DNA from 3 places in the Nocardioides sp. BE266 genome. Region 3 is predicted to be linked to each of the others. Evidence: predicted binding sites of a transcription regulator. Region 3 holds the regulator's gene; each other region holds the start of a gene.
What was found. Region 3 encodes LexA, which represses DNA repair genes until DNA is damaged. Its sites were predicted from a motif close to TCGAACANNTGTTCGA; they were not measured.
Positions count from the first base shown of each region.

Region 1: the regulator LexA is predicted to act here: its motif matches at 7,506-7,521, upstream of J2X46_RS22110 (DUF222 domain-containing protein).
Region 2: the regulator LexA is predicted to act here: its motif matches at 7,352-7,367, upstream of recA (recombinase RecA).

Region 1 covers NZ_JAURTI010000010.1:58,938-69,109, reverse strand. Annotated here, with positions in the region: gene J2X46_RS22140 (beta-eliminating lyase-related protein) at 1-933, shown strand, start outside; gene J2X46_RS22135 (TPM domain-containing protein) at 968-3,271, shown strand; gene ctlX (citrulline utilization hydrolase CtlX) at 3,290-4,324, shown strand; gene J2X46_RS22125 (hypothetical protein) at 4,469-4,876, shown strand; gene J2X46_RS22120 (hypothetical protein) at 5,009-6,511, shown strand; gene J2X46_RS22115 (hypothetical protein) at 6,735-7,418, shown strand; gene J2X46_RS22110 (DUF222 domain-containing protein) at 7,638-8,972, shown strand; gene J2X46_RS22105 (BLUF domain-containing protein) at 9,208-9,624, opposite strand; gene J2X46_RS22100 (RNA polymerase sigma factor) at 9,847-10,172, shown strand, end outside.
Region 2 covers NZ_JAURTI010000008.1:153,071-163,242, forward strand. Annotated here, with positions in the region: gene J2X46_RS21025 (ABC transporter ATP-binding protein) at 1-615, shown strand, start outside; gene J2X46_RS21030 (ABC transporter permease) at 615-1,421, shown strand; gene J2X46_RS21035 (ABC transporter permease) at 1,423-2,229, shown strand; gene J2X46_RS21040 (AMP-binding protein) at 2,572-4,188, shown strand; gene J2X46_RS21045 (N-acetyltransferase family protein) at 4,190-4,669, opposite strand; gene J2X46_RS21050 (DinB family protein) at 4,713-5,240, shown strand; gene J2X46_RS21055 (class I SAM-dependent methyltransferase) at 5,237-5,854, shown strand; gene J2X46_RS21060 (DUF3046 domain-containing protein) at 5,851-6,045, shown strand; gene J2X46_RS21065 (MFS transporter) at 6,042-7,298, shown strand; gene recA (recombinase RecA) at 7,503-8,555, shown strand; gene J2X46_RS21075 (regulatory protein RecX) at 8,555-9,283, shown strand; gene J2X46_RS21080 (phosphoribosyltransferase family protein) at 9,299-9,790, shown strand; gene J2X46_RS21085 (GNAT family N-acetyltransferase) at 9,797-10,172, shown strand, end outside.
Region 3 covers NZ_JAURTI010000002.1:361,451-371,622, forward strand. Annotated here, with positions in the region: gene secD (protein translocase subunit SecD) at 1-2,092, shown strand, start outside; gene J2X46_RS06130 (hypothetical protein) at 2,253-2,384, shown strand; gene J2X46_RS06135 (ATP-dependent DNA helicase) at 2,438-4,444, shown strand; gene J2X46_RS06140 (DivIVA domain-containing protein) at 4,426-4,860, opposite strand; gene J2X46_RS06145 (sulfotransferase family 2 domain-containing protein) at 4,860-5,591, opposite strand; gene J2X46_RS06150 (FAD/NAD(P)-binding oxidoreductase) at 5,808-7,025, opposite strand; gene lexA (transcriptional repressor LexA) at 7,093-7,815, opposite strand; gene J2X46_RS06160 (SDR family oxidoreductase) at 7,957-8,751, shown strand; gene J2X46_RS06165 (FAD-dependent oxidoreductase) at 8,772-9,980, opposite strand.

The DNA of each region.
Region 1 (10,172 bases), on a different contig from region 3:
GAGTCCGAGGTCGCCGAGCTGCTCGGCAAGCCCGCGGCGGTGATGTTCCCGAGCGGGATCATGGCCCAGCAGGCGGCCCTGCGCGCGTGGTGCGACCGGTCCGGCTCGCGGCGCGTGGCGCTGCCCGACCTGTCGCACCTCGTCCACCACGAGCAGGACGGCCCGCGGCGGGTGCTCGGGCTCGAGCTGGAGTGGTTGACGACCGGCCGCGAGACGGCGACGGCCGAGTCCCTCGCCGCCATCGGTGGACGGCTCGGCGCCGTGATGGTGGAGCTGCCGCTGCGTGACGCCGGCTGCCTCCTACCAGACTGGGACGACCTGGTCGGGCTGTCAGCCGCCGCCCGCGAGCGCGGCGTGCCGTTCCACGCCGACGGCGCCCGCATCTGGGAGTCCGCTCCCCACTGGGACAAGGGCCTGGCCGAGATCGGCGAGCTCGTCGACTCGATGTACGTCTCGCTCTACAAGGGCCTCGGCGGCGCCAGCGGCGCGCTCGTCGTGTGCCCCGAGGACCTCGCCGGCGAGCTCCGCTCCTGGCGGGCCCGGATGGGCGGCACGATCTTCTCGATGACGGCCGCGGCGATCGGCGGGCTGAAGGGCCTGCGCGAGTTCCTCCCCGAGTTCGCGTCGTACCGCCAGTGGGGGATCGACCTCGCCGCCGCCCTCCACGAGCACGGCTTCACCACCTGGCCCGAGGTGCCGCACATCGGCACGTTCCTCGCCTACGCCCAGGGCGAGGCGGACGAGGTCAACGAGCGCCTGGTCGCGTTCGTCGAGGAGCGCGGCATCGTGCCGTCGGGCATGTGGAGCCCGAGCGACGTGCCGGGCTGGCTCGTCACCGAGCTGACCTGCTACGACTCGGCGATCCGCCACGATCCGGGCGAGGTGGCTGGTTTGATGGCGGCTGCCGTCGGGAAGATCTCCGCCGGCACCTAGACAGCGGGTTCCGCGGGGGAGTGGGGGATCGCCGATGACCGGTCGGTTGCGCAGGGCTGCGGCGCTCGCCGTGGTGGCGTGCGGGATGGCGCTCGTGCCGTCGCACGCGTCGGCAGCAGGGGACCTCTGCGACCCCGGGGTCGTGTTCGACGACGCCGGCGTGCTCGACGAGCAGGCCGTGACCCGGGCCGCGAAGGCGGCCTTCGACGACCGCGTGACGGTCAAGGTGATCGCCTGGCAGGACACCCCCGGTAACGTGTACGACGCCATGGTGGCGGCGCGCCAGGAGTGCGGCGGCTGGGGCTTCCGCGCCGGCGGGCGGCGCTCGCTCCTCGTCCTCGGCGTCTCGATCGCTGACCGCCGCCAGGGCGGCCACTACGACGGCTGGGCCTTCGACTGCTTCGACGCCGCGCGTCCGCGCATCGAGCGCAACGCCATGGGACCCCGGTTCGGCAACGGCGAGTGGACCGAGGGCATGGTCGCCGGGCTCCGTGCCTACGGCCGGGCCTACGCCGCGACGCCGGGCACCAACGACCCGACGGACGACCCGACCGGCTACCCGACCGACTTCCCCGTCGACCCCGGGGTGGGCGTCGGGAGCGACACCACCGACGTGCAGCCGTGGGCCCTGGCCGTGCCGGTCGGCCTGGTCGCCGCCGGCGCGGGCGGCTACGGCGCGGTCCGGCTGCGCCGCCGTCGCAAGGAGCGTGCCGCAGCTCGTGCTGCGCTGACGGCCGCCGTGACCGACATGGCGCAGGCGTGGTTCGACCTCGACGAGAGCAACGAGCTGATCGACGCCCGCGTGGCCGCGCTGCCCGCGGTCAGCGACTCGGTCGCCGACGCCATCCGCTCCGCCCACGCCGAGGCGGTCACCGCCCGCGAGGGCGCCACCGCGACCTACCTCGAGCTCGCCGACCGGCACACCGCCACCTCGATCGCGAAGGCCGACACCGACGAGGCGCAACGCGGCGCCCACGACGTCACGATCGCCACGAAGGGGCTGGGGGAGGCCCGCGCCGCGATGGCTGCGGTCGAGGAGCGGCTCTCCGCCTACGACACCCTGCGCGCGGAGCTGCCCGGCCGGGTGGAGGGGCTGCGTGCCGCCGCCACCGACGTGTCCAGCCTGATCGTGGCGCGCCGCTCCGAGGGCTACCAGACCACCGACAACGACCCCGCGCCGCAGACCGCCGAGGAGGGTGCCCGCGCAGTCACGGCGCTGGTCACCGAGCAGAGGTACGGCGACGCCGCGGCGCTGCTCGAGCGCGCCACCGCCGACCTCGACGGGCATCGTGCGTGGCTGGTCGGCCTGGCCGCCTTCCGCGCCGCGCTGCTCGACGACACGGCAGCCCTACGCGCGCGGATGACCGCGCTCGACGCCGCGATCGCCGACGCGTACGTCACGACCGAGGGCCTCGAGCGCGACCAGGACCCGAGCTGCGTCGAGGGCATCCGGTCGACCGTCGACCGGGCCGCGGCCGACCGCAAGGCGCTCGACGGGGCACTGGCCACGATCGAGCGGCACAGCTCGATGGGCGACCAGCAGTTCGCCAAGGCCCGCGAGGAGATCACCGCGGCCCAGGCGAGCGCCGAGTCCGTCGCCACCGACGCGGGCGCACCTGCGGCCGCCCAGGAGCACCTCCGGGCGCTGGCCGTCGACCTGCCGCTGCGGGCGCAGCGCGCGGTCGTCGAGGCCGACGCGATCCAGGGGCAGGTCACCACCCACCCGGCGGCCATGACCTTCCTCGCCGAGGTGCCCGACGTGTCGACCCTGCGGTCCGACGCGTCCGCCGTGGGCACCGACGTCACGGCGAGCAAGCCGCCCTACCTCCGGCTCGACGCCCGGCTCGCCGAGGCCGAGGCCGGTCTCGTGCGAGCGCGGGCGGTGGTCGACCGCGGCATCGCCGACCACGAGGCCGCCCAGCGCGCGCTCGAGGGCGCCGCGTCCGCCGTGTCTGCCGCTGCCGGCGAGGTGTCGCAGCGCGACGTCGGCGGTGGCGCCCGGGCGCTGCTCGAGGAGGCCAGGTCGCTCCTCGCGGAGGCCGAGGCCGAGACCGCCTCGCTGGCCGCGATCACCTCGGGTGCCGACGCCGCCAAGGACCGCGCCCACGCGGCCGCGGCGCGAGCCCGCCAGGACCAGCGCGACGCCGAGCAGCGGCGCCGGGCGGCCCGCCGGGCGGCAGCGGCCGCGGCGGCCAGCCGCAACAACTCGAGCAGCAGCTTCGGCGGCTTCGGGGGCGGATCGGGAGGCGGCGGGTTCAGCGGTGGCGGCGGGTCGAGCGGCTTCGGTGGGGGAGGCGGCTCGGGTGGCTCCGGTGGCGGTGGCTCCAGCAGCTTCTGATCCGGCTACATTCCTCCCGTGAGTGCCCAGGCCCCTTCCGCAGTCATCCTCATCCGCGCGACCAACTTCGTCCCGAACCCGGCGACGGCGGCCGACAACGCCTTCCAGGCCGACGCGCCCGAGGGACAGTCCGACTTCACCACGTCGGAGCATGCGCTGGCGGAGATGGATGCGCTCGCGGCGGCGCTGCGCGAGGTCGGCGTACGGGTGCACGTGTTCGACGACGACGACCACACCCGCCCCGACAGCGTCTTCCCGAACAACTGGGTCTCGACCCACGCGGGCGGCAGCGTCGCGGTCTATCCGATGTACGCCTCCAACCGTCGCCACGAGCGTCGCGCCGACGTGCTGGAGATGCTCAAGTCGGAGTACCGCGTCCAGACGATCGTCGACTACTCCGGCCTCGAGCCCGACGGCATCTTCCTCGAGGGCACCGGCGCGATGGTGCTCGACCACGTGTCCCGCGTCGCCTACACGGCGCGCAGCCACCGTGCCGACGTCGCGGTGCTGGAGCGCTTCTGCACCGACTTCAACTACGAGCCGATGGCCTTCGAGGCGGTCGACTCCGAGGGCGTGCCGGTCTACCACACCAACGTCATCGCCTGCATCGGCACCGACGTCGCGATGATCGCCCTGGAGATGATCCCCGACGCGCACCGTCGCGAGCAGGTGCGCGAGCGCCTCGCCGTCACCGGCCGCACCATCGTGGAGCTGACCGAGGAGCAGATCCGGGAGTTCGCCGGCAACGCCGTCGAGCTCTGCGGACGTACGCCGGAGGGCAGGCGCCGCTACGTCATGGCCATGTCGGCCCGGGCCAAGCGCTCGCTGCGCCCCGAGCAGGTCGCCGCGATCGAGGAGTCCTGCGAGATCGTCGCGGTCGAGATCCCGACGATCGAGCTGGCCGGGGGATCGGTGCGCTGCATGATCGCCGGCGTCCACCTCGACCGCCGCCCCCCGATCGAGGAGGCCGAGCTCACCGAGGCGGTCGAGGCGATCAACGTCGACGACCCGATCACGCCGGATGGGCGGTACGTGGCGAAGGACTACGCCTGACGCAGGGTTCGTTTGGCTCGGTCAAGCAGCGGTCAAGCAGCGTCACCTCGCCGCGAGCCGCGCGGCCCGAGGTGCCTCAATCTCCAGCGCCGGTGGACGGTCCGCGACATCATGTGCTGGTCAACCTCGAGCGAAGGTCCACAGATGATCAAGCGCATCAAGAGAGCCTTCGCGGTTCTCCTTGTTTGCACGTTTGTCGTATCCAGCTACGTAGCTTGGTCAGGCTTCACCGGTCGCGAACCCATCCCGATCCCCAACGCCCTCGGCGGAGGCGGGGCGGAGACCGTGACCGGCAGCGACCCCGACTTCAGCGACCTGGACGTCAAACAAGGGGATGCCGGTGAGTTCGCCGGCACAATCTCAATCGACAACCCCAGCGACACGTATCAAGACGTGCTCGTGACGGTGGATCTGTTCGACGGTGACCAGAATGTTGGAGAACTGTTCGGCAGCGTGACAGTGAAGCCCGGGACCTCGTCGTCCGTCGAGCTCATGTCAGTCAATACATATGTCTCGTGGAGCGACGCTCACGTCGATTTGCTGCGTTCCTGAGGCTGACCCATTGCGCCGCCGAACGACGCCCGCGGAGCGACGCTCATGCCGATGAGCATGTGCCTGAAGTTCCCGGCGTGATCGGGACGGTAGCCCTGGGCGGAAGCGCGATGGCTGTCGCACACTCGCCGCATGGGCACCCACAGACTGAGCACCGCTCACCGCCTGGCGGTGGTGTCGCTGCTGCTGGGCAGCGCAGTTGCGTGTGCGGTAGAGGATTCGCCTGGCTCACCGGGCGAGCAATCGCCAGAAGCAGTGGCTACCACCGAGACAGCAACCGAGGTCGGCACGGTTCGAGAAACTGCTGACGATGGGCCGGCGCCGTGCCTCTCGGAGCCGAAGCGCCTGCGGCGCATGGGCGAAACCGTGACGCACCGTCTACCCGTGTACGGGACGCTTGACGATGTGTTCGTGAGTCGCACCGGCGCGGCGACGGTCGCGTGGACCGTCTCGTTGGACGCTGGGGAGATTCGCACTCTGGACGTCCCGCCCGGACCCGGCGACCCTCAGTCGCCCGCGGGTCCTCCGGATCCCGAGCACCGCCAAGGGTTCCACGGGTCCGGCTTGCACGACGTCCTGGCTGCGGACGCGGCAGGCGTGCAAACGCTGATGTGGTTCTCGGACGGACTTGGATACACCGGCGGACCCTCCCACTTCAACGAGATCTACGAGGTCACGGTCGCCGACCGAGGTTCGTCCGGCGGCGGGTGGTCGAGTTTGCCGGCGGTGCTGGGAGCTGGCTTCGTCTCGGGTCATGCGCTTGGAGTGAACTCGTCCGGCGCTGCTGTGGTGGCCTGGACTCAGTTCGAGGGGCCACGCCAGCGCCTGTTCGCCTCCTACCGGCCGACCGCCGGCGCAGGGTGGGGCCCCGCGGAGCTGGTCGCGAAGGACGCGTCGCTGCGAGAGGCGGGTATCGACGATGCGGGTCGGGTCGTGTTGCTGTTCAGTCGGGGGAACAACGCTCGCGAACGCCTGTACGCAGTCCGCCGCACTGTCGAGGGTGGGTGGGGTTCCCCGGAACGTCTCCCCGGTGGCGGATTCCTGGGTCACGACTTGACTGTCAGCGCCGACGGTTCCGCGGTGGTCCTGCGTGATCGCACTGGGTACGAAGGGGACCCAGTGCCTGGGTCGCAGTTCACCGTGCGCATGACCCCTTCGGGCCGCTGGCAGTCTCCGACGCGGCACCCGGCACCGACTGATGGGTTCTTCTGGAACCCCCTAGGCACAGATACCAAGGGGCGAGCGCTGCTGGGGTGGTGGGACGGCGGAGGCCTGTTGATCAGGTGGAGTCGCGCTGACGGCGAGTGGCGCCGGCCCTGCATCCTTGCCTCCAACGTCACGCACCCGGGTTCGGTCAACCCCGACGCGCAGCTCGCAGTGAACCGGCGCGGGGATGCGCTGGTGGTGTGGGCGGCCAAAGGCGGGGAGCCGCAACTGCGAGCCAGGTACAAGCGAGCCGGACAGGGGTGGACAGCGCCGTTGAACGTGACGCGAGAGGGCAGCCCTCCCGAGGCATTCACCATCGCGCTTGGAGACGGCGGCCATGCGGCCGTCGGATGGATGCCGCGCGGCGGGCGTCAATTCCATGTCCTGCGAGCCGCGCTCGCGGGCACCGGCTCGCGCGGCCGGCGCTGAACCAGCGTACGCGCCAGCGCGCCGGCCGCGCACCTGCAGAAGCTCATGCGATAGGTGCGTCAAACCGCCGCCTTCCGCGTGGCTGAAGGAGCCGCGACGTGAGCGGTCGGGCAAGCGCGTCCGCGGGTGAAGGCGGGTGGACTCGATGGTCCGCGCGGCTCCCGTCATTGCGCGTGCCCGAAAATGGTGGTCGAAATGTCTACAGGCGGAGCACCCTGTTGGGGTGACCGGACCGGTGACGGGTGGGTTGCTGCGGATTGCCGCGGCGTGTGTGGCTTGCGCAGCATCGGTCTGGCTTGCCGTCTGGCTTCAGCAGTACAGCGCCCATGGGCGCACGTCGGTCAATGAGCAGCGACTCGTCCTCGGCCTGACCTGGATGGACGCGGCCAAGGCGCTGCCGCTGGCGATGCTGCTCGTGCTCCCAGGGCTTGAGGTGCTGGTCCGACGCGCCGGCTCCGACGTCCGCATCGGGCGTCGTCGAGCTGGCGTCGTCCTCGGCCGCGGAGTTCAGGCGTGCGCGTTGGTTGCCGCGGTGGCAGGTGCAGCGGACTTCTGGCCGTTCAGGTTCGCCAGCTATGCCGAGTCGTTCGAGTCGCGTCGGGCAGACGGCCTGACGTGGGTGCTGCTCGTGCCTTGGCAGTTCATCTCCTGTGTGGTTGCCGGGCTCCTGCTTTTCGTACTGGCCGCCCTGCGTCGTCGCGCCGCAGACCGCGAACCCGTCGTACTCACGATCCTCGCCGGCGGGTTCGTGACCGGCTCACTTTGGACACCCGTCTGGTTCTGCCCGTTCCTCGCCTGGTCGGGGCTGGCGATCTGGTGCGGCTGGCTGGCCCGACGCCCGTTGGCTCCCCGGTCCCTCGACGCGACCGGCGCCGATGCCACCGCGACAGACGAGGCCAGCGCGTAACCCCGACCACCGTCCTCCGGAGGTGCGTCGAAGCGCTCCGACGTCCGTCAGTTCTGGAGTTGACGCTGTCGGACACAACGCGTAGAATCGAACATAGTTTCGAGCCAGCGAGCTCGGGTCCTTCCTGAAGCCACACATCCGGCTGCACGCACCTCACTGACACCAGGCCCACGACCGAAGTCGTCCATGCGCCCGATGAGGGTGCGGAGGGGCCAGCCAGTGAGCGCCGTACCTGCCGAGCAGCCCCACGCGGACGTGTGGCGTGCTCCTGGCACGCAGCCGGAGGCGTCGCCGGTGGTGAGCCAGGTGCTGGCGCGGGTGCACGGGTCGCTCACCGAGGTGGGCGAGGTGTCGCTCGGAGGTCTGTCGGATGACGACGTCGTGCGGCTGGTCGACGAGCTGGACGCCGCGGTGAGTCGCCTGACCCGCGAGCTGTGCCGCGTGGTAGCCGAGGCTGACCGACGCCGGCTCGGGGACGCGACCGGGGCTCGTCATTTCCACCAGTGGTGGGCCGGGCGCAGCCGGCACACCCACGCGGACGCGGCGCGCTTGACGAAGCTCGGCCGCGCGCTGGAGGACGACCTGCACGCTCCGACCGGCCGGGCGTTGGGCACAGGCGAGCTGCGGGTGGAGCAGGCGCGCGTCATCGTCCACGCGGTCGACGCGATCCCTGCCACCGTTCACACTGCGGAGGGCGCGACCCGGATCATCGACCCGACGGTCCGGGCGCAGGCACGTGACCACCTCCTCGCCGCCGCGGCCGAGCACGACGCCAAGGCGCTGCGCAGGCTGGGCAGGCGGATCCTCGACGTGGTCGCGCCGGAGCTGGGCGAGATCCAGGAGGCGGCGGTGCTGGAGGCCGAGGAGTCCCGGGCCGCCGCGACCGTCGACTTCACCATGGTCGACGACGGCAAGGGCCGCTGCCACGGCCGGTTCACCGTGCCCTCGCACATCGGCGCGATGCTCAAGCGGCACCTCCTCGCTCTCGCGAACCCGGCCCGCCACCCCGAGGCCGAGCTGCGTGATGAGTCCGGTGACTGGAAGCCCTTGCGCCGACGGCTTGGCGAGGCGTTCATCGAGTACGTCGAGCGCTACCCGACCGACGCCACACCGCAGACAGCCGGGGTCAACGCGACCGTCGTGGTCACCATGAGCCTCGAGCAGCTCCTCGGCGAGCACGCGACCGCGCTGCTCGACGACGGCTCCCGCATGAGCGCAGGGCAGGCCCGGCGGCTGGCGTGCGAGGCCGGCATCATCCCCGTCGTCCTCGACGGCCACTCGATCCCGCTCGACCTGGGCCGCAGCCGGCGGCTGTTCACCAAAGCACAGCGCATCGCCCTCGGCCTGCGCGACGGCGGCTGCACCGCCCGCGGCTGCGAGACCACCGCCTCCGGCTGCCACGCCCACCACGACGACCCCTGGTCCCGCGGCGGCCTCACCGACCTCGCCCTCGGCCGCCTCCTATGCCCCCGCCACCACCGCCTCGCCCACGACTCGCGCTACGCCATGACCATCCACGCCGACAACAAGGTCACCTTCGCCAGGCGGACGTAGACCAAGGCTGAAACCGCCGCTCGAGCGGTGTGGGCCGGTGCTGGGACACCTCTGCGCGGGAGTGACGATCGGCGCCGAGGACGATGCGACGCCAGATGCCGAGCTGATCGGCTGATCGGCAGGTGCGCGGCGGGACACCGACGCGTACGCCGTACTCGTGCGCCGGCGCGCCCCGAGGGCGATGCGGACGGCGGTGCTGCTGGCTGCTGCGGATCGTGGCCGACGAGACCCGGGCTCAGGCGACGCGTTCGTGGAAGACGCGGTGGGAGGTCAGGGTGGCGTGGCGTTGGGAGGTCAGGCCCTGGATCTCGCCGGTCCGCAGGTAGTCGGTGAAGCCGGGGATGGTCTCGGCCGTGGCCTTCGAGATCTCGCGGTAGCCCATGAACCACGCAGTGAACCGTCGGGTCGCGATCTCCTCGCGGCGGACGATGAACAGATGGTGGTGTCGGGGGTCGGCGTCGATGAGCGTGAACAACGCATCGACGGACTCGTGGGGGCCCTCGAGGGTCTGGATGAAGGTGCCGCGCGCGTTGAGCATCATCCCCGTGATGCCCAGACCTTCGTTCTTCGTTCGAGCGCTGCGCACCAGGGCGTCCAGCTGCTCCTTGGTGAGGGTTGCGGTGGTCGAGCTGATGTAGGTCAGTGAGAGCACAGATCTCCAGGGTCGGATCGGCGGACGTTCCGCCGAGCTGGAGTCGTACCCGCTGGCTGCGGCGCGATGTTCATTGAACAGTCAAGAACCAGTCAAGACCGGAGCTGCTGACGGGAACCTCCACCGCTCCAGCGGTGTAGACACGGTGCTGGGACCCTCTGGACGGGAGCGACGATCAGCGCCGAGGACGATGCGACGCCAGATGCCGAGCTGATCGGCAGGGTGCGCGCCGGTGACACCGACGCGTACGCCGTGCTCGTGCGCCGGCACGCCCCGATGGCGATGCGGACGGCGGTGCTGCTGGGTGCGGGCGGCGACGCCGAGGACGTGGTGCAGGAGGCGCTGGTGAAGGCATACCGGTCGTTGGACCGCTTCCGCACCGACCGCCCGTTCCGGCCCTGGCTGCTGCGGATCGTGGCCAACGAGACCCGCAACGCCCACCGTGGTGTCGTACGACGATCAGCGCGCGAGGAACGCGCAACGACATCCTTGCCGCCGGAGCTCATCGACCCCGCCGCCGAGGTGGCCGACCGCGAGGAGAAGGAGCG
Region 2 (10,172 bases), on a different contig from region 3:
TACTTCGGCATCGACCGCGCGACGTGCCGCGACCGGGCCCACGAGCTGCTCGAGTTCGCCCAGATCACCGAGAAGGCGAAGTCGAAGGTCGAGGACCTCTCGGGCGGCATGAAGCGTCGCCTCACCATCGCGCGCAGCCTGATCAACAACCCCGACGTGCTGCTCCTCGACGAGCCGACGACCGGCCTCGACCCGCAGGCTCGCCACGTGCTCTGGGACCAGCTGTTCCGGCTCAAGCAGGCGGGCGTGACGCTGGTGATCACCACCCACTACATGGACGAGGCCGAGCAGCTGTGCGACCGCCTGGTCGTGATGGACAAGGGACTGATCGCCGCCGAGGGCTCGCCGCGCGAGCTGATCGACACCCACTCCACTCGCGAGGTCGCCGAGCTCCGCTTCGGCGTCGGCGAGCACGAGGCGCTGGCGGAGAAGGTCGAGGACCTCGGCGACCGCGTCGAGGTGCTGCCCGACCGCCTGCTCGTCTACAGCGACCGCGGCGAGGACGTCATCACCGCCGTGCTCGAGCGCGGCCTGCACCCGATCGCGACGCTGGTGCGCCGCTCCACCCTCGAGGACGTCTTCCTGCGCCTCACCGGCCGGAGCCTGGCGGACTGATGGCCACGTCGCTGCAGGGCTCGCTGTCCGCCCGGGAGGGCATGGCCCGCCAGTACGACTACTGGCTGACGGTCTACAAGCGCACCTGGCGCGGGGGAGTGGTCAGCTCCTTCGCCACCCCGCTGTTCTACGTCGTCGCGATGGGCGTGCTGCTCGGCGGCTTCATCGACGGCGACCCCGACAAGCTCGAGGGCGCGACGTCCTACCTCGCGTTCATCGTGCCGGGGCTCGTCGCGTCCCACGCCATGACGATCGCGGTGAGCGAGTCGACGTACCCCGTGATGGGCGCCATCAAGTGGCACAAGACGTTCTTCGCCCAGCTCGCGACGCCGCTCGCGGTGCGCGACCTGGTCAACGCGTTCGTCGCCTTCGTGGTCTTCCGTGTCGCCTCGGCGTGCGCGGTCTTCATGCTCGTGCTCGCGCCCTTCGGGGTGTTCGAGAGCTGGTGGGGGCCGCTGCTGGCGTGGGTGTCGCAGGTGCTCGTCGGCACCGCCTTCTCGCTCCTCACCTTCGGCTACTCCGCCCGGCTGAAGTCCGAGGAGGGCTTCGGGGTGCTGTTCCGGCTCGGCGTACTGCCGCTGACGCTCTTCTCCGGCGCGTTCTTCCCGATCTCCAACCTCGGCCCGGTGCTGGAGTGGGTCGCCCGGCTGACCCCGCTGTGGCACGGCGTCTCGTTGTCGCGGATGTTCTGCCTCGACACGGTCGACTGGCCGCTGGCCGCGCTGAATTTCGGCGTGCTGGTGGCGCTGTCGGTCCTCGGCTGGCGCTGGGCCGTCACCGGCCTCGACAAGCGGCTGGAGGTGTGACGTGGCCACCCTCTCCACGACCGCGATCCCCGCGCCGCTGACGCCGGCCCACGCCGCGCGACTGCTGGTGCTGCGCAACTTCATCGTCTACAAGTCGGCGTGGAAGCTCTTCCTCACCGGCTTCCTCGAGCCGGTGCTCTACCTCTTCTCGATCGGCATCGGCGTCGGCCAGCTCATCGACTCCTTCGAGTTCCACGGCGAGCAGGTGCCCTACGCCGCCTTCGTCGCGCCCGCGATGCTCGCCACCTCGGCCTTCAACGGTGCGCTGCTCGACTCGACCTTCAACGTCTTCTTCAAGCTGAAGTACGAGAAGCTCTACGACCAGATGCTCGCCACCCCGCTCACGACCGGCGACATCGCCCGCGGCGAGATCGCGTGGGGCCTGATCCGAGGGTCGGTCTACTCCGCCGCCTTCCTCGTCGTGATGCTGGTGATGGGTCTCGTCGACTCGTGGTGGGCCGTGCTGGCGCTGCCGGCCGCGATCCTCATCGCCTTCGCGTTCTCGGCCGTGTGCATGGCGCTGACGACGTGGATGAAGTCCTGGCAGGACTTCGACAAGATCACGCTCGCGCAGATGCCGCTGTTCCTGTTCTCGGCGACGTTCTTCCCGGTCGAGGCCTTCGGTGACGGCGTGCTGCGCTGGGTCGTCGAGGCCACCCCGCTCTACCGCGGCGTCGTGCTGTGCCGTGAGCTCACCACCGGCGTCGTGACCTGGGAGTCCGGGCTCTCGGTCGTCTACCTCGTGGTGATGGGCGTGATCGGCCTGCTCGTCGTGCGCCGCCGGCTCGACCGGCTGCTGCTGACCTGATCGCGCGGAGTGGGGTCGCGCGAGCGGGCCTCGTGCGGAGTGTGGTCGTCGTGACGTACCAGGCACGTCACGAGAACCGCGCAACCGAGCCGTTCTCGAGCGAACGCCGTTCAGGCCTGATGATCAACGCGACAGGGTGCGGACGATCTGATTGCGGCATGAGCGCGCGTCCGTCGCAGAGCACGCTCCGGCTTTGTCCAGACCTCGCCAGATCAGGATGTGCGAGGCCCCTCGGCGTCACGGTGAGGGTTGGACCCGGCGACCGGTCTCCATGACGTCATGGCGGCGGACCCCGGACCAACCTCTGGCCAACGCCGCGACGGCCGTCCTAGGTTGCCGGGCATGGAGTCTTACGCCACGGGCGAGTCCACACCGGCGCTGCTGGAGGAGACGATCGGGGCCAACCTGGCGCGCACCGTGTCGTCGTACGCCGACCGCGAAGCGCTGGTCGAGTGCGCGAGCGGGCGGCGGTGGACGTGGGCCGAGCTCGACGCCGACGTCGACCGGGTGGCACGCGGGCTGATCGGCGCCGGCGTCGGCAAGGGCGACCGGGTCGGCATCTGGGGGCCGAACAGCGCCGAGTGGACCCTGGTGCAGTTCGCGACGGCGCGCATCGGCGCGATCCTGGTCAACGTCAACCCGGCCTACCGCACGCACGAGTTCGCCTACGTCGCCAACCAGTCGGGCATGCGGCTGCTGGTGTGTGCGACGTCGTTCAAGACCAGTGACTACCGCGGCATGGTCGAGGAGACGGCCTCGGGCAACCACGCCCTGGAGCGCGTGGTCTACCTCGACGACGAGGCGAGCTGGTCGGGTCTGCTCGCAGACGGTGAGGGGATCAGCGCCGATGACCTCGCTGCCCGTTCCGCGTCGCTGGCACCCGACAACCCGATCAACATCCAGTACACGTCGGGCACGACGGGCTTCCCCAAGGGCGCGACCCTGAGCCACCGCAACATCCTCAACAACGGCTACCTCGTCGGCGAGGGCTGCCGCTACACCGAGGTCGACCGGGTCTGCATCCCGGTCCCCTTCTACCACTGCTTCGGCATGGTGATGGGCAACCTGGCGTGCTCCTCGCACGGCGCCGCGATGGTCATCCCCGCGCCGGGCTTCGACCCGGCACTGACCCTGAAGGCGGTGTCGGAGGAGCGGTGCACCTCGCTCTACGGCGTGCCCACGATGTTCATCGCCGAGTGGGCGCTGCCCGACCTCGACAGCTTCGACCTCTCCTCGGTGCGCACCGGCATCATGGCCGGCTCGCCGTGCCCTGAGGAGATGATGAAGAAGCTCATCGCGGCCGGGATCGACGAGATGACGATCTGCTACGGCATGACCGAGACCTCGCCGGTGTCGACCCAGACGCACACCGACGACTCGCTGGAGCGCAAGGTCGGCACGGTCGGCAGCGTCGGCCCGCACCTGGAGATCCGGATCGTCGACCCGGTCAGCGGCGACACCGTGCCGCGCGGCGAGGCGGGGGAGTTCTGCACCCGCGGCTACTCGGTGATGCTCGGCTACTGGGACGAGGAGGAGAAGACCCGCGAGGCGATCGACGCCGACGGGTGGATGCACACCGGCGACCTCGGGGTGATGGACGACGCCGGCTACGTCCGGATCACCGGGCGGATCAAGGACATGGTGATCCGCGGCGGCGAGAACATCTACCCGCGCGAGATCGAGGAGTTCCTCTACACGCACCCCGACATCGAGGACGTCCAGGTCATCGGCGTCCCCGACGACAAGTACGGCGAGGAGCTGTGCGCGTGGGTCCGGATGCGTGCGGGCGCCGAGCCGCTCGACGCCGACTCCGTCCGCGCGTTCGCGACCGGGAAGCTCGCGCACTACAAGATCCCGCGCTACGTCATGGTGGTCGAGGAGTTCCCGATGACGGTCACCGGGAAGGTGCGCAAGGTGGAGATGCGCGAGGTGTCGGCGAAGGAGCTCGGCCTGGCCTGAATCAGGCCAGCACCTTCTGCAGCCACGCCAGGTCGATCCACCGGTCGAACTTGCGCCCCACCTCGCGCATCACGCCGACCTGCTCGAAGCCGCACGCGCGGTGCAGCGCCAGGCTGGCCGGGTTGGGCAGGGCGACGCCTGCCACGACCGTGTGGACCCGGTCCTCGACCAGCCGCGCGAGCAGGGCGTCGTACAGCGCGCGGCCGGTGCCGAGCCCCTGGTGCCCGGGCGCGACGTAGACGCCCGTCTCGCGCGTGTGGCCGTAGGCCGGCTTGGGCCGGAAGGGCGCCGACGAGGCATAGCCGATGACGTCGCCGTCGTGCTCCGCGACGAGGAAGTGGTCCCCGGACTCCAGCTTCTCCTCCCAGAGCGCCATCGGGCGCGGCTCGAGGTCGAAGGTGGCGTACCCCTCGCGCGCCTCGCGGGCGTAGATCGCCGACACGGCCGGCAGGTCGGCGGGAAGTGCGCGGCGGATGTCCATTCCGCACATTGTCCACCGGCGGACGACTGGTTGGATGGCGGCCATGAGCATCACGCCCGACACCAAGGACTGGACGTGGGTCCTGGACCGTCCGTGCCCGGACTGCGGCTTCGACCCCGCCGCGCAGGGCCTCGGCGACCTGCCGCGGCTCGTCCACGACACGGCGATGACCTGGTCGGACGTGCTGGCACGTGCCGACGTCCGCGAGCGGCCGGCGCCGGACGTGTGGTCGCCGCTGGAGTATGCCTGCCACGTGCGCGACGTCCACGAGCTCTTCGCCGAACGGCTGCGGCTGATGCTCGACGAGGACGCGCCGACCTTCGCGAACTGGGACCAGGACGCCACGGCGCTGGAGCGCGACTACCCGGCCCAGGACCCCGCCGAGGTCGCGGTCGCGCTGATCGAGGGCGCCGGGACCGTCGCGGGGATCTACGCGTCCGTCACCGACGAGACGAGCTCGCGACGCGGCACGAGGTCCAACGGCGACCAGTTCTCGGTGGAGTCGCTGGGCAGCTACCACCTCCACGACGTGGTCCACCACCTGCACGACGTCGGGGCGCTCGACACATGAACGACACCGTCAAGGCGTACGACCTCGACGCCGTCGCCTACGTCGAGGCGTCCCCGGTCATGCCTGACTCCGTGCGCGCCGACATCGAGGAGTTCGTCGAACGCCTCGGCACGGGAGCACGTGTGCTCGAGATCGGCTCGGGCGGCGGACGCGACGCCGCGCTGCTGGAGGAGCTCGGCCTCGTCGTGCGGCGTACCGACATCACGCCCGCCTTCGTCGCGCTGCTCCGCGAGCAGGGCCATGCCGCCGACCTCCTCGACCCGCTCGTCGACGACCTGTCCTCGCCCGAGGGGCCGTACGACGCCGTCTGGGCGAACGCCTCCCTGCTCCACGTCGACCGGGCCGACCTCCCGACGGTGCTGGCGCGGCTCGCGGACGTGACGCGGGACGGCGGGGTCCTCCGCGTCTCGCTGAAGGAGGGCGACGGCGAGGGGTGGTCGACCCACGGCTCGATCAGCCACCCGCGCCACTTCACCTACTGGCAGGCGCCCGCCCTCGAGGACGTCGTCGCGTCCTCGGGATGGTCCGACGTCGCGATCCGCTCGGGCGTGCCCGGCACGCGCGGGGAGACGTGGCTCGAGCTGTCGGCGGTCCGTGGTTCGATGCAGCGATGAGGCACACCGAGTTCTGGGCCCGGCTCGACCACGTGCTGGGGCGTGACTACTCCCGCACGTGGGCCGAGCTGACCGTGGTGCGCGACCTCGAGGGCCGCACGACCCAGGAGGCGCTGGCCGCCGGCGTGCCCCCGAAGCAGGTGTGGGCGGCCGTGTGGCGCCAGCTCGAGCTGCCGGACAGCGAGCGGTGAGCGCGGGCACCGAGGCCGCCCTCGACATCGAGGCCGTCCAGCGCAACACCGTCCGCACGCTGCTGGTCTCCCAGGCCGTCGGTGCCGTCGGAGTGACGATCGGCGTCACGACGTCCTCGCTCCTCGCGCGCGACATCACAGGCAGCGACACGATGGCCGGGCTCGCGCAGACCTTCCAGGTGCTCGGCACGGCGGCAGCGGCCTACGGCCTGGCGCGGGTGATGGGGCGACGCGGCCGCCGCGTCGGGCTCGTCACCGGCTACCTGATGGGTGCCACCGGCGCCGTGCTCGCGGTGGTGGCGGGCGTCGTCGACTCGATGCCCGTGCTGCTGCTCGGCTCCCTGCTCCTCGGTGCGACCACCGCGGTCAACACCGGTTCGCGCTACGCCGCGACCGACCTCGCGACCGAGGCGCACCGCGCACGCGCGCTGTCCCTCGTGGTGTGGGCCAGCACGATCGGAGCCGTCGCGGGGCCCAACCTGGTGGGCGTCGGGGGAGCGGCCGGCCGGTCCCTCGGCATCCCCGAGCTCACCGGCGGCTTCGCCATCGGCGCCGTCGTGCTCGTCCTCACCGCGGGCTGGGTGTGGGTGCGGCTGCGTCCCGACCCGCTCCTCGTGGCCCAGGCCGCGGCGGGAGTGTCTCCCACGGTCGGCGTCCAGCCCCGCGGCCGGTCGTGGGAGCGTTTCACCGAGGTCGTGCGCGAGGTGCCGGCCGTCGGGGCAGCGGTGGTCGGCATGGCGTGCGCCCACGCGGCGATGGTCACCGTGATGATCATGACGCCGCTCCACATGGAGCACGGCGGCGCGCATCTCGAGATCATCGGCTTCGTGATCTCGATCCACGTGCTCGGCATGTTCGCCTTCTCGCCGCTCGTCGGGTGGGCGGCCGACCGGTTCGGTCGCAGTCCCGTCCTCGTCGCGGGCGGGGTGCTGCTGCTGGTGGCGCTCACGCTGTGCGCCGTGTCGCCGGACGGCACGTCGTGGGAGATCACCTCCGGTCTCTTCCTGCTCGGCCTCGGCTGGTCCTTCGCCACGGTGGCCGCCTCGACCGTCATCGCCGACCGGACGCCGATCAGTGCCCGCACCGACGTGCAGGGCACGTCCGACATGGCGATGGCGCTGACCGCCGCCGGCGGAGGAGCGCTGGCCGGCGTGATCGTGGGCTGGCTGGGCTACTCCGCGCTGTCGGTCTTCGCCGAGCTCCTGGCGCTCACCGTGGTGGCAGCGGGAGTGTTCGTCCGCGCTCGGGACTGACCCCGTCAGGTCCCTCGCAACACGCCCGCGACACGCCGGTGTCGTACGCGCCATCGAACACCTGTTCGGGCTACTGTGCGTCCACAGGTACGACGAGGGGCGAGGTTGTCCACAGCGTCAGACCGTCCTGATCAGGGACTGTCAGTGGCTCGCCCTAGCGTCGGAGAAGTACCTCACACAACGACGAGAAGACGGGACACCGCAATGGCTGGTGCAGACCGCGAGAAGGCACTCGACGCCGCCCTCGCACAGGTGGAGAAGCAGTTCGGCAAGGGCTCGGTCATGCGACTGGGCGACGAGACGCGTGCCCCGCTCGAGGTGATCCCCACGGGGTCGATCGCCCTCGACGTGGCCCTCGGCCTGGGCGGCCTGCCGCGCGGCCGCGTGGTCGAGATCTACGGTCCGGAGTCCTCCGGAAAGACGACGGTCGCCCTCCACGCGGTGGCCAGCGCCCAGGCAGCCGGCGGCATCGTCGCCTTCATCGACGCCGAGCACGCGCTCGACCCCGACTACGCGAAGGCCCTCGGTGTCGACACCGACGCCCTGCTGGTCTCCCAGCCCGACTCCGGTGAGCAGGCGCTCGAGATCGCCGACATGCTGATCCGCTCCGGCGCCCTGTCGCTGATCGTCATCGACTCCGTCGCCGCCCTGGTGCCGCGCGCCGAGATCGAGGGCGAGATGGGCGACAGCCACGTCGGCCTCCAGGCCCGCCTGATGAGCCAGGCGCTGCGCAAGATGACCGGTGCCCTCAACAACTCCGGCACGACCGCCATCTTCATCAACCAGCTGCGCGAGAAGATCGGCGTCATGTTCGGCTCGCCCGAGACCACGACCGGTGGTCGCGCACTGAAGTTCTACTCCTCGGTGCGCCTCGACGTGCGCCGCATCGAGACGCTCAAGGACGGCACCGACATGGTCGGCAACCGCACCCGCGTCAAGGTCGTGAAGAACAAGGTGGCCCCGCCGTTCAAGCAGGCCGAGTTCGACATCATGTACGGCAAGGGCATCAGCCGCGAGGGCGGTCTGATCGACGTCGGCGTCGAGGCGGGCATCATCCGCAAGGCCGGCGCCTGGTACACCTACGAGGGCGACCAGCTCGGCCAGGGCAAGGAGAACTCGCGCAACTTCCTGCGCGACAACCCCGACCTCGCCAACGAGATCGAGAAGCTCATCCTCGAGAAGCTGGGCGTGACGCCCGCCGTCGACAAGCCCGCCGACGACCTGAGCGACGAGCCCATCGGGGTCAACGACTTCTGATGTCGGAGTCCCGCCCGGCCCCCGAATGGGCCGGTGACGTCGGCCTCGGCGTCCAGGCGTGGGTGGGGGGCAAGCCCCTGCCCACGCCGGACGAGCCGAGCCGGCCCGCTACGCGGTCGGCCGGGAGGTCGGGCCGGTCGGGCAAGAAGAAGCCTCGTCGGACGTGGGAGGAGCGCGAGGCCGCCCGCGTCGCGCGCGAGGAGGCCGCGGCCGCCGAGGTCGAGGCCGACCCCGAGGCAGTCGCCCGCAAGATCCTGCTCGACACGCTGACCGGCCAGGCGCGCACCCGTCAGGAGCTCGCCGACAAGCTGGCAAAGCGTGGGGTCCCCGACGACCTCGCGAAGGGCCTGCTCGACCGGTTCACCGAGGTCGGCCTGATCGACGACGCGGCCTTCGCCCGCCAGTGGGTGGAGAGCCGGCACCGCAGCCGTGGCCTGGCGCCCCGGGCGCTCAAGCAGGAGCTGCGCCGCAAGGGCGTGGGCGACGACGACGCGGCCGAGGCGCTCGAGCAGATCGACGAGTCCGACCAGCGTGACGCGGCCCGGGCGCTGGTCGACAAGAAGCTGCGCTCGATGCGAGGCCTCGACCCGCAGGTCGCGACCCGCAGGCTGGCTGGCCTCCTCGCCCGCAAGGGCTACGCCGCCGGGCTGGCGTTCTCCGTCGTCCGCGAGGCGCTCGCCGACGCTGGTGAGGCCGACGACGGCATCGGCGACCACCCCGACTTCTAGTGGTTGGATGGATCCGTGAGCAACGAGCGCGAGGTCCTCACCTACGAGCTGTTCGGCACGGCCACGCGTGAGCTGGCGCAGGCGGTCGCCGACTCCGGGTTCCAGCCCGACATGATCCTCTCGATCGCCCGCGGCGGGCTCGGCCTCGGCATGGGCCTGGGCTACGCGCTCGCGGTGAAGAACCTTTCAGTGATCAACGTCGAGTTCTACACCGGCGTCGACCAGCGCCTCGACGTCCCGATCATGCTTCCGCCGACGCCTGCTGCGGTGGACCTCTCCGGCCTCAAGGTGCTCATCGCCGACGACGTCGCCGACACCGGACGCACCCTCGAGCTGGTCCACGAGTTCTGTGAAGGCACCGTCGCCGAGGCCCGCACCGTGGTGATCTACGAGAAGCCACAGTCGGTGATCAAGCCCGACTACGCCTGGCGGCTCACGGAGCGGTGGATCGACTTCCCGTGGTCGGTGCTGCCGCCGGTCGTCGACCCGGACGCCCTGGCCCACTGAGCACGCGTGCCTGAGCACGACGGCAGCGCCGGACCTGCCCTCGTCGTCCGCCACGGCGACCGAGAGCTGACCGGCAGCGTGCGACCCGGCGAGTCGTGGGCGGAGGCGGCCGCGCGGGTGTCCGCGACGGCTGGCGGGGAGCCGGTGGCAGACGACCTGTCCGGCGACCCGCTGCGCTTCGCGGTCGAGCCCGACCAGCGCATCGACCTGCGGGCGATGGTGCCCGGCGACCTCCCAGTGCTGGCTCGGTGGCTGCAGGCGCCGCACGTACGCCGGTGGTGGCACCACGACGGCGAGCCGACCCCGGAGCGGGTGGCGACGTCGTACGGCCCGCGCGTCGACGGCCGGACCCCGACCCGGATGTGGGTCGTCGAAGTCAACG
Region 3 (10,172 bases):
CGTCAACGCGCTCGGTGTCGCGGAGTCCAACGTGATCCGCCAGGGCGAGGACCGCATCCTCGTCGAGCTGCCCGGCGTGACCTCCGACGAGGAGGCGCAGAACGCCGAGGAGCAGATCGGCCAGACCGCGAAGCTGACCATCCACGAGGTGCTCGCGACGGCACAGCCGGACGCCAAGCCCAGCAAGAAGGGCAACGAGGTGCTGCCGTCCGACCAGGGCGACACGCTCGAGGTCGGCCCGACGGTCATCCAGGGCGACGAGATCACCGGCGCGAGCTCGGTCCAGCGCCAGAACAGCGTCGACTGGGTCGTCGCCATCGACTTCAACGGCAAGGGTGGCGACACCTGGGCCGACATCACCGGCAAGGCCGCCTGCAACCCCTCCGGCGACCCCAAGCGTCGCATCGCGATCGTGCTCGACGGCGAGGTCATCTCCTCGCCCGAGGTCAACACCGGTGTCGGCTGCGACGTCGGCATCCGCGGCGGCTCGACCGACATCACCGGCAGCTTCACCGCGACGGAGTCCAAGGACCTCGCCGCGCTGATCGAGGGCGGCTCGCTGCCGCTCGAGCTGAAGGCGATCTCCGACCGCCTCGTCGGCCCCTCGCTGGGTGCCGCGGCGATCGACGCCTCGATCGAGGCCGGCATCATCGGCATCATCCTGACCGGCCTGTTCATCATCCTCGTCTACCGCCTGGTGGGCTTCGCCGCGACGATCGCGCTGTCGTCGTACGCCCTGCTGGCCTACGCCATGCTCGTCGGGCTCGGCTCGACGCTGACCCTGCCCGGCCTCGCCGGATTCGTGCTCGCGATCGGCATGGCGATCGACGCCAACGTCCTCGTCTTCGAGAGAGCGAGGGAGGAGTACGTCGCCTACCCCTCCGCGGGGCTCAGGCGGGCGCTCGCGGTCGGCTTCAACAAGGCGTGGAGCGCGATCATCGACTCCAACGTCACCACGCTGCTCGCGGCCGGCCTGCTGTTCTTCCTCGGCTCCGGCCCGATCAAGGGCTTCGGTGTCACCCTGACCATCGGTGTCGTGGCCTCGATGATCTCCGCGCTGATCATCGCCCGCGTGCTGTGCGACCTGGCGGTCGCCAACAAGCCGGTGGCCGAGCACCCCGCGATCAGCGGCCTGAGCCACCTCGGCAAGGTCCGCACCTGGCTCGACCGCAAGAACCCGCAGATCGTCCAGAAGCGCAACGTCTGGCTCAGCATCTCGGCGGCCGCTCTCGTGCTCGCCGTCACCGGCATCGTGACCCAGGGTCTCCAGCTCGGCGTCGAGTTCACCGGTGGTCGCCAGCTCGACTACTCGGTGAGCAAGGACATCTCCGTCGACCAGGCGCGAGAGGCCGTCGCGGCCGCGGGCTTCCCCGAGGCCGTCGTGCAGACCGCCGACACCGGCGACACCGCGTTCACCGTCCGGGTCCCGACGATCTCCAACGACGAGGAGCAGAAGATCGAGGACGAGCTCGGCAAGATCGGTGGCACCGTCGACAAGGTCGACGACCAGACCATCGGCGCCTCGCTCGGCAAGGAGCTGCGCAACAACGCGCTCATCGCCTTCGGCGTGGCCTTCCTGGCCCAGCTGCTCTACCTCGCCGTCCGGTTCAAGTGGACCTTCGGCGTCTCGGCCGTCATCGCGATGGCCCACGACGTGATCCTGGTGACCGGTCTCTTCGCGTGGCTCCAGAAGCCGATCGACGGCATCTTCCTGGCCGCGGCGATGACCATCGTCGGTCTGTCGGTCAACGACACCGTCGTCGTCTTCGACCGCATCCGTGAGCGCTGGTGGGCCTCCAAGCCCGACGAGGACTTCATGGACGTCGCCAACAAGGCCAACGTCGAGACCATCCCCCGCACGGTCAACACCGGTCTCGGTGCGATGTTCATCCTGGCCGCGCTCGCCATCCTCGGCGGCGACTCGCTCCAGGACTTCGCCATCGCGCTGCTCGTCGGCCTGGTCGTCGGAACCTTCTCGTCGGTCTTCGTCGCCACCCCGCTGCTGACCTACATGCAGCCGCGGTTCCCGATGAGCCGGGTCAAGAGGGAGAAGGTCGTCCGCGCGCCCGAGGACTCCGGCGCGGTCGTCTGACCTCTGGACTCTCTTTTGCGGGAGATTCCCCGGATATCCGGGGAACCTCCCGCTCTGCACCCGGAGCAACGGCTACAAAGCGGGAGACTCGGGTACGAACCCCGCGCCGGAGGACCTCCGCGAGACGCTCAGCCTTGGCGCCGCGGCGTAGGCTCAGCCCATGTTGTGGTTCCTGCTCATCGTCGTCCTGGGCGTCGTGGCCTACCGCTACCGGGTGAAGCTCCTGGCTCGGATCCTCGGCCAGCCCGAGCGCCGCATCGAGCGCCAGATCGGCCGCAAGAAGAACTACTGAGTCCTGTTGTGGATGGCGTACGACGAGGTGTCGGCGCCGACCCGTAGGGTTCTCTGGTGCCCGAGACCACCGCCACCACCACGCCTGTCGCGCAGGTGCTGGCCCAGGCGGTCTCCGGCCTCGGCGGGCAGCAGCGCGACGGCCAGGTCCAGATGGCCACCGAGGTCGCCGAGGCCATGGAGGAGGGCCGCCACCTCCTCGTCCAGGCCGGCACCGGCACCGGCAAGTCGCTGGGCTACCTCGTGCCTGCGATGCTCCACGACAAGCGCGTCGTGGTCGCCACCGCGACCCTCGCCCTCCAGCACCAGCTCGTCGAGCGCGACCTGCCGCGGCTGGTCGAGGCGGTCAAGGACGTCCCCGGCATCGACACGTCCTACGCCGTGCTCAAGGGCCGCTCCAACTACGCCTGCCTGCACCGCATCCGGGCCGGCGTGCCCGACGACCAGGGCATGCTCGTCGACGTCCCGATGGGCTCGATGGCCGAGAAGGTCCTCGAGCTGCGGGCATGGGCCGAGGAGGAGACCGAGCAGGGCGGCAGCGGCGAGCGCGACAACGCCCCGCGCCACACCGACCGCGAGTGGCGCCAGGTCTCGGTCAACCACCGCGAGTGCCTCGGCGGCACCAAGTGCCCCTTCGGCGCCGAGTGCTTCGCCGAGCTGGCGCGCGAGAAGGCCCACCGCAGCCACCTGATCGTCACCAACCACTCCCTCCTCGCGATCGACGCGATCGAGGACGTGCCGATGATCCCTGACTACGACACGGTCGTGATCGACGAGGCCCACGAGCTCACCGCCCGGGTCACCCAGGCGGCCACCGACGAGCTCGGCGCCAACGACGTCGAGCGGGCCGCGCGGCGCTCGATGCGCTGGACCGCCGACGCCGAGAGCGACCCCGCGGGCGACCTCGAGGACGCCGCCGGCCAGCTGGCCGAGGCCTTCGAGGCGACCGGCCCCGGCCGGATCGACCAGGTCTCCCAGCAGCTCTCCGACGCGCTCGTCGTCGTACGCGACTCGGCGCGCGCGGTGCTCTCGGCCTATCCCCGGGAGTCGCCCGGCGAGGGCGAGGCCGACGCCGGCCGCACCCAGGCCAAGGGCATGGTCCAGGAGGTCTTCGTCAACGCCGAGCGGATGGCGGCCGACTCGGACCGCGACGTGCTGTGGCTGGGCGAGGCGCGCGACCGGTTCCCGGCCCGCCTCCACGTGGCGCCGCTCCAGGTCTGGGGCCCGATGCGCGACAAGCTGCTCACCGACAAGACGGTGATCTTCACCAGCGCCACCCTCATGCTCGGCGGCGACTTCGGCACGGTGGCGACCACGCTCGGCCTCAAGCCCACCGAGCGGATCGGCCACGAGATCGCCACCACCGACGCCGAGGACGCGCTGCCCTGGAAGGGCATCGACGTCGGGTCGCCCTTCGACTACGGCCAGCAGTCGATCCTCTACGTCGCCCGCCACCTCCCGCAGCCCGGCCGCGACGGGCTCGGCCAGGCGCAGCTCGACGAGATCTGCGACCTCGTCGACTCGCTCGACGGCCGCACCCTCGGCCTGTTCTCGAGCCGCCGCGCGGCCGAGACCGCCGCCGAGGCCGTGCGCGCGAAGCTGCCCCACCTGACCACGCTCGCGCAGGGCGACGCCCAGCTGCCCGAGCTGGCCAAGCAGTTCGTCGAGGACCCCCACACCTGCCTGTTCGGCACGCTCTCGCTGTGGCAGGGCCTCGACGTCCCGGGCGACACCTGCCAGCTGGTGATCATCGACCGGATCCCGTTCCCGCGGCCCGACGACCCGCTCATGTCCGCGCGCGCCAAGGCCGCCGACGCTGAGGGCCGCAACGGCTTCATGGAGGTCTCCGCGACCCACGCCGCGTTGCTGCTCGCACAGGGGGCCGGACGCCTGATCCGCACCACCACCGACCGCGGCATCGTCGCGGTGCTCGACCCGCGCCTGGAGACCGCTCGCTACGGCCGCTTCCTCAAGGCGTCGCTGCCGCCGATGTGGTCCACGACCGACCCGGCGCTGGTGCGCCAGGCGTTGGCGAGGCTCGGTCAGGCGAGGAGCACGTAGGCCAGGACGCCGATCACGGCCACGATCGCCAGCACGAGCACGTAGAGCCCGGCACCACCGGACTTCACCTCGGTGATCGCCGTCGAGCTCGTGGGTGCGTACGACGTCGGGGCGGGCGCGGGTGCCTCCGCCTGTGTGGGCACGGGCGCCGGCTCGGGCTCGGGCTGGACCTCGCCCGAGGTGCGGCGCCCGGTCTCCTCGGCGGCCTCGTCGAGCCAGCTGTCGACCTCGCGGATGTCGTACCCCTGGCGCACCCGCACCGGCGTGAAGCGCAGGCTCGTGATCTGCTCGACGCCGAAGCGTAGCTCGGGGAGTGCGAGGTTGCGCAGGATCAGGTCGACGGCCTCGTCGACCTCGGCCATGTCGTAGCCCTCGCGGAGCGAGGTGGTGCTGAAGCTGGGGCGCTCGAGCGTCATCAGATGGGCTCCTGGTAGCCGAAGACCTGGTAGTCGCGGCGGTACATCTGCGCGACGAGGCTGCGCAGCTCGTCGGAGACCTGCCGGTCGCGACCACCGGGCGCGGTCTGGTTCTTCGGGGCGGTCGGGACGGCGGGTGCGCCGATCCGTTGGCAGACCTCGGCGAAGTCCGCATCGAAGTGCTCCAGGCGGCCGACGAAGTCGACGCGGTTGAGGTCGATCATCCGGCTCTGGAGGGTCAGGTGCTGGTCGGTGCCGGGCACCGCCGACAGGTCCTGCGCCGCGGTCCAGCGCGCGAACTCCTCGACGTGCTGCATCCGCTCGTGGGTGGTCGGGTCGAAGTCGTAGTAGTTGTTGTCGACGACCTTGTCGTGCCACGCCGAGACGAAGCGGTCGAGCGGGTCGCGCACGAAGGCGAAGGTGAAGTAGTCGGCGAACGTCGCCAGCGGGTAGCGGATCCGCATCGCGTGGTCGACGTCCAGGCTCACGCCGTGGGTCTCGCAGTGATGGCGGATCGTCCGCGTCGCGACCTTGGCCACCCGGAACCACACGAAGCGGTGGCTGTGGCTGATCGAGAGGTTGTACGCCAGCGGGCTGAGCCAGCCGGCCGCCTCGCCGGCGAGCGCCAGCCGCTCGACCTCGGCCTCGGCCGCCTGGGTCAGCCGGCGCCGGTTGCCCGGACGGGTGCGGAACACCTCCGGTGGCGGGACTGCGTCGGCGTGCTCGGGCATCGTCGCGAGGCTACCGCGTGTTCAGCCGCGGGATGAGCAGGGCGCCCAGCGCCCGTGTCGAAACCCACCGCTGGTTGAGCAGGGCGCGCAGCGCCCGTGTCGAAACCCCCCGCTGGTTGAGCAGGGCGCGCAGCGCCCGTGTCGAAACCAAGGTGCTCGGGAGGGTCCCTTGGTTTCGACACGCTCGTGCCTCGCTGCTCAACCAGCGGGCGCGGGTCAGCCGAAGGGGATCCGTCCCCGCAGCGAGTCGAGGTCCTCGACCGGCTTGTCGGCGGTCTCCTTGATCAGCTCGCGGGCCTTGTCGACGCTGTCCCAGACGTTCCAGAGCAGCACGCCGCGGACCTGGCCCGCCTTGAGGTAGTAGACGACGCCGGTGCCGAGCTCGCCGTCCTTCCAGTACTCGACCATGTCGTTGCGGCTGGTCACCTCGCCGACGGCCTCGTAGCCGTAGTCGAGGATGTCGGACCAGAAGAACGGCGTGTAGTCGTAGGCCTCGTCGGCGCCGGCCATCGCCTTGCCGGCGGCCTCGCCGGACTTCTCGGCGTGGTCCACGTGCTCGACGCGGCGGCGCCCGAGGAGCGCGTCGGGGTACGACACCACGTCGCCCGCGGCGTACACATCGGTCGCGCTGGTGCGGAGGTGGTCGTCGACGACGATGCCGTGGTGGACCTCGATGCCGGCGGCCTCGGCCAGGCCGGTGCGGGGGATGACGCCGACGCCGATGACGGCCGCATCAGCGGTGATCTCAGTGCCGTCGTCGAGGATCACCTGGACGCCACTGCCGGTCTCCCCGCCGCCGGCGACGGTCCCGTGGACGACCGTGACGCCGCGGTCGGTGAAGGCCTTGGTCAGGCTGGCCGCGAGCGCGCGCGGGAACATCTGCTCCTGCACGTCCTCCAGGTCGAGCACGAGCGTGACCTGTACGTCGTTCTGCACGAGCGCGGAGGCGATCTCGGAGCCGATGTAGCCGCCGCCCACGATCACGACGTGGCTGCCGGCGTCGATGGCCGCGCGCAGCCGCTGGTAGTCGGCCGCGGTGCGGTAGTAGATGATCTTCGGGCCGGCCGGGACGTCCAGGACGCGCGGCTCGGCCCCGACGGCGAGCAGCAGCTTGCCGTAGCCGACGCTGCTACCGTCCGCGAGGCGTACGACGTGGCCGTCGGGGTCGATCTCGGTGACGGTCGTGTCGAGCACGAGGTCGACGTGGTCGTCGGACTCGAGGTCGCCGGCGAGCGAGGAGTCCTCGAGCGCCTTGTCGTCCTTGAGCCAGAGGTCCTTGGAGAGGTCGGGCCGGTAGACCGGCGGGTCGGGCTCGGAGCCCAGCACGGCGATCGTTCCGGATCCGTCGGAGGAGCGGATGCCCTTCACGGCGCTGGCCGCCGCGACACCCCCTCCGACGATGACGTAGTCGTAGGACTCGGCGACGTTGCTCATGCAGCCATCGTGTCCCTCGGTGGTGGACCTTTCAACGGCCCACCACCCCTATCGGTGGTCGGGGTGCTCAGAGACTGCGGAGCACCGCCGTCACGACGCCGAGGATCGTGGCGTTGTCGCCGGGGATCGGGTCGTAGGCCGCGTTGTGCGGCAGCAGCCAGACGTGGCCGTCCTTGCGCTGGAAGGTCTTCACGGTGGCCTCACCGTCGATCATCGCGGCAACGATCTGGCCGTTCTCGGCCGTCTGCTCCTGGCGGATCACGACGTAGTCGCCGTTGCAGATGGCCGCGTCGACCATCGAGTCACCGGAGACCTCGAGCAAGAAGAGCGTGCCGTCGCCGACGAGCTGCTTGGGCAGCGGGAAGACGTCGGTGACGTCCTGCTCGGCGAGGATGGGGCCACCGGCGGCGATGCGGCCGACGACCGGGATGTTGATCGCGGTGGGGGCGACGTCGCCGATGCCGGTCTCGTCGACGCTGGACTCCTCGCCGTGCGAGATCGAGCGGCGGGCGGCCATCACCTCGGGCAGGAACACCTCGAGGGCGCGCGGGCGGTTGGGGTCGCGCTTGAGGAAGCCCTTGCTCTCGAGCACGCGGAGCTGGTGGGCGACGCTCGAGGACGACGTCAGGCCGACGGCCTGGCCGATCTCGCGCATCGACGGCGGGTAGCCCTTGGACTCGATCGAGTCCTTGATCGTGGCGAGCACGCGCTGCTGGCGCGGGGTCAGGCCGGTCGCGTCCGGGGGGCCGTCGGGCATCTCGATGACGTTCTTGTCGTCCTGCTTGGCCATCGTGCGGACTCCTCCTGCTGCGTTGGTCCTGCGTCTGATTCTGCGTACGCGCCTGGTGAGGGCGGTGCCGCCACCGTAGACCGCACCGGGCCTCCGGATCAAACACCTGTTCGAACCCGCGTGTCGCTAGCCTCCGCTTCCATGACGACAGCCGGAGTGACCTCGTGCGTGGTGACAGGTGGGGCTCGTGGGATCGGTCGCGGCATCGCGGAGCTGATGGTCGCGCGCGGCCACCGGGTCGTGGTGAGCGACATCGACGGAGCCGCGGCGATCGAGACCGCGGACCTCATCGGCGCCGCTGCGGGGGTGCTGCACGACGTACGGGATCCCGAGGGGCACCACGCGGTCGCCGCCCTCGCAGGGGAGCACGGGGTGCTGACGGCATGGTTCAACAATGCCGGCGTCGGCGACGACGGCACCCTCGCGTCGTTGACGGACGACCAGGTACGACGCCTGGTGGAGGTCAACCTGCTCGGCACGATGTGGGGGACGCGCGCCGCCCTCGACGCCTTCGGGCCGCGCGGGGGAGACGTCGTCAACATCGCCTCGCTCGCCGGACTCGGGCCGGTGCCGGGCTACAGCGTGTACGCCGCCACCAAGGCCGGCGTCGTCTCCCTCTCGGCCTCGGTCAACGCCGAGGCGCCGCGCGGGGTGCGGGTGCACGCGCTCTGTCCCGACGGCGCCGACACCGAGATGCTGGCCGCACAGGACCCCACCGGGATCGGCTCCCAGCTGGTGTACTCCGGCGGGCCGATCCTGTCGGTCTCCGAGGTCGCCTCCGCCGCCGTGTCGTTGGTGGGTTCACGGCGCGTGGTGCGGGCCGTGCCGACCTGGCGCGGGGGAGTCGTCCGTGGCTCGGCCCTCGCGCCCGGCGTCATGCAGCACGCCGCCGGCCTCTTCGCCGCCCAGGGTCGCCGGGCGATGAAGAGGCGCTGAGCCGCGCCCGGGATCCGAGGTCAGGGCAGTCGCACCTGGCCGTGCTTCATCTTCCAGAGGAAGTACTTCTCGAAGCCGAGCTTCATCGCGTGCGCCTGCGGACCCGGGATGAGCACGCCGTGCTTGCGCGGCGGCAGCATCTTGTCGGCGAGGATGATCACGCCGTTGTTGCCCGCGTCCATCACGCACACCGCGGGGATGTCGCCGAACTCCTTGTGCTCGCCCGGCGCCTCGCCGCGGATCTGGGCGGCGATGTTGTCGGCCGCGACGTGGGCCTGCTGCTCGGTGGGGAAGCCCGTCTTGGGGATGCCGACCGGCGTCGGCGTCTGCCACGGGACCTCGACCGCGGCGGCCACCCCGACGGCGTACACGTCGTCGAACTTCTCGCTCTGGTAGGTGTCGCGCACCTTCACGAAGCCGTTCGCGTCGGCGAGCTCGGGCGTCCTCGCGATGACCTCCTGGCCGGAGAACGGCGGGATGATCATGGCGTAGCCGAAGTCGAGGGTGCGTCCGTCGGCGAGCACGAGACGGCCGTCGTCGACGTGGTCCATCGCAGTGTCGAGGACGGCGTCGATGCCCTCCTTCTTGAGGAACATCCCGAGCAACGTCTCGCCGTGGGGGAGCCCGCCGATGCCGAAGTGGCCGAGGAACGGCTCGGCGCTGACGTAGGACAGCTTCACGCGGTCCTTCAGGCCGGCCTTCTTGAGCTGGTGGCTGGTGTTGAAGAGGAACTCGTACGCCGCGCCGAAGCACCCGGCGCCCTGGGTCGCGCCGATGACGATGTCGCCGGGCTTCTCGCGGAAGCGGCGCCAGCCCTCGCCGGCGTGGATGGCGTCGTCCATCGTGGTGATGGTGAACGCGTTGCCGTCGGGGCCGAGGCCGGGGATGACGTCGAAGCGGTTGCGGTAGCCGGTGGCGATGACGAGGTAGTCGTACTCCTGCGCGCCGGCTGTGGTCTCGACGCGACGCACCACCGGGTCGATCCGGGTCGCCTCGGCGTGCACGAACTCGACGTCGTGGTGCTCGAAGGTCGGTCCGACCTTGAAGGTGATGTCCTCGCGCACCCGTTTGCCGAAGGGCACCCAGATGAGCGACGGGGTGAAGAGGAACTCGTCGGAGGACGACACGACGGTGACGTCGACGTCGCCGTGCAGTGCGTGCTTGACCGAGATGGCGGCGGTGAGCCCGCCGAAGTTGCCCCCGAGGACCAGGACCTTCTTGCGCGACATGGCTGTCTCCTTCTCTCGCTGGCTCCAGCCTTCTCCGCGTACGCCGACCGCTGTAGGGCCGCTGGTCCCGTCCTGGGGGGACCTGCGACACGCCTCGAACATTTGTTCGCCTCAGTGCTTGCATCGTTCGAACACGTGCTCTAACGTCGTACACATGTTCGATCGAACGTCTGATCGACACCGACCCACTGT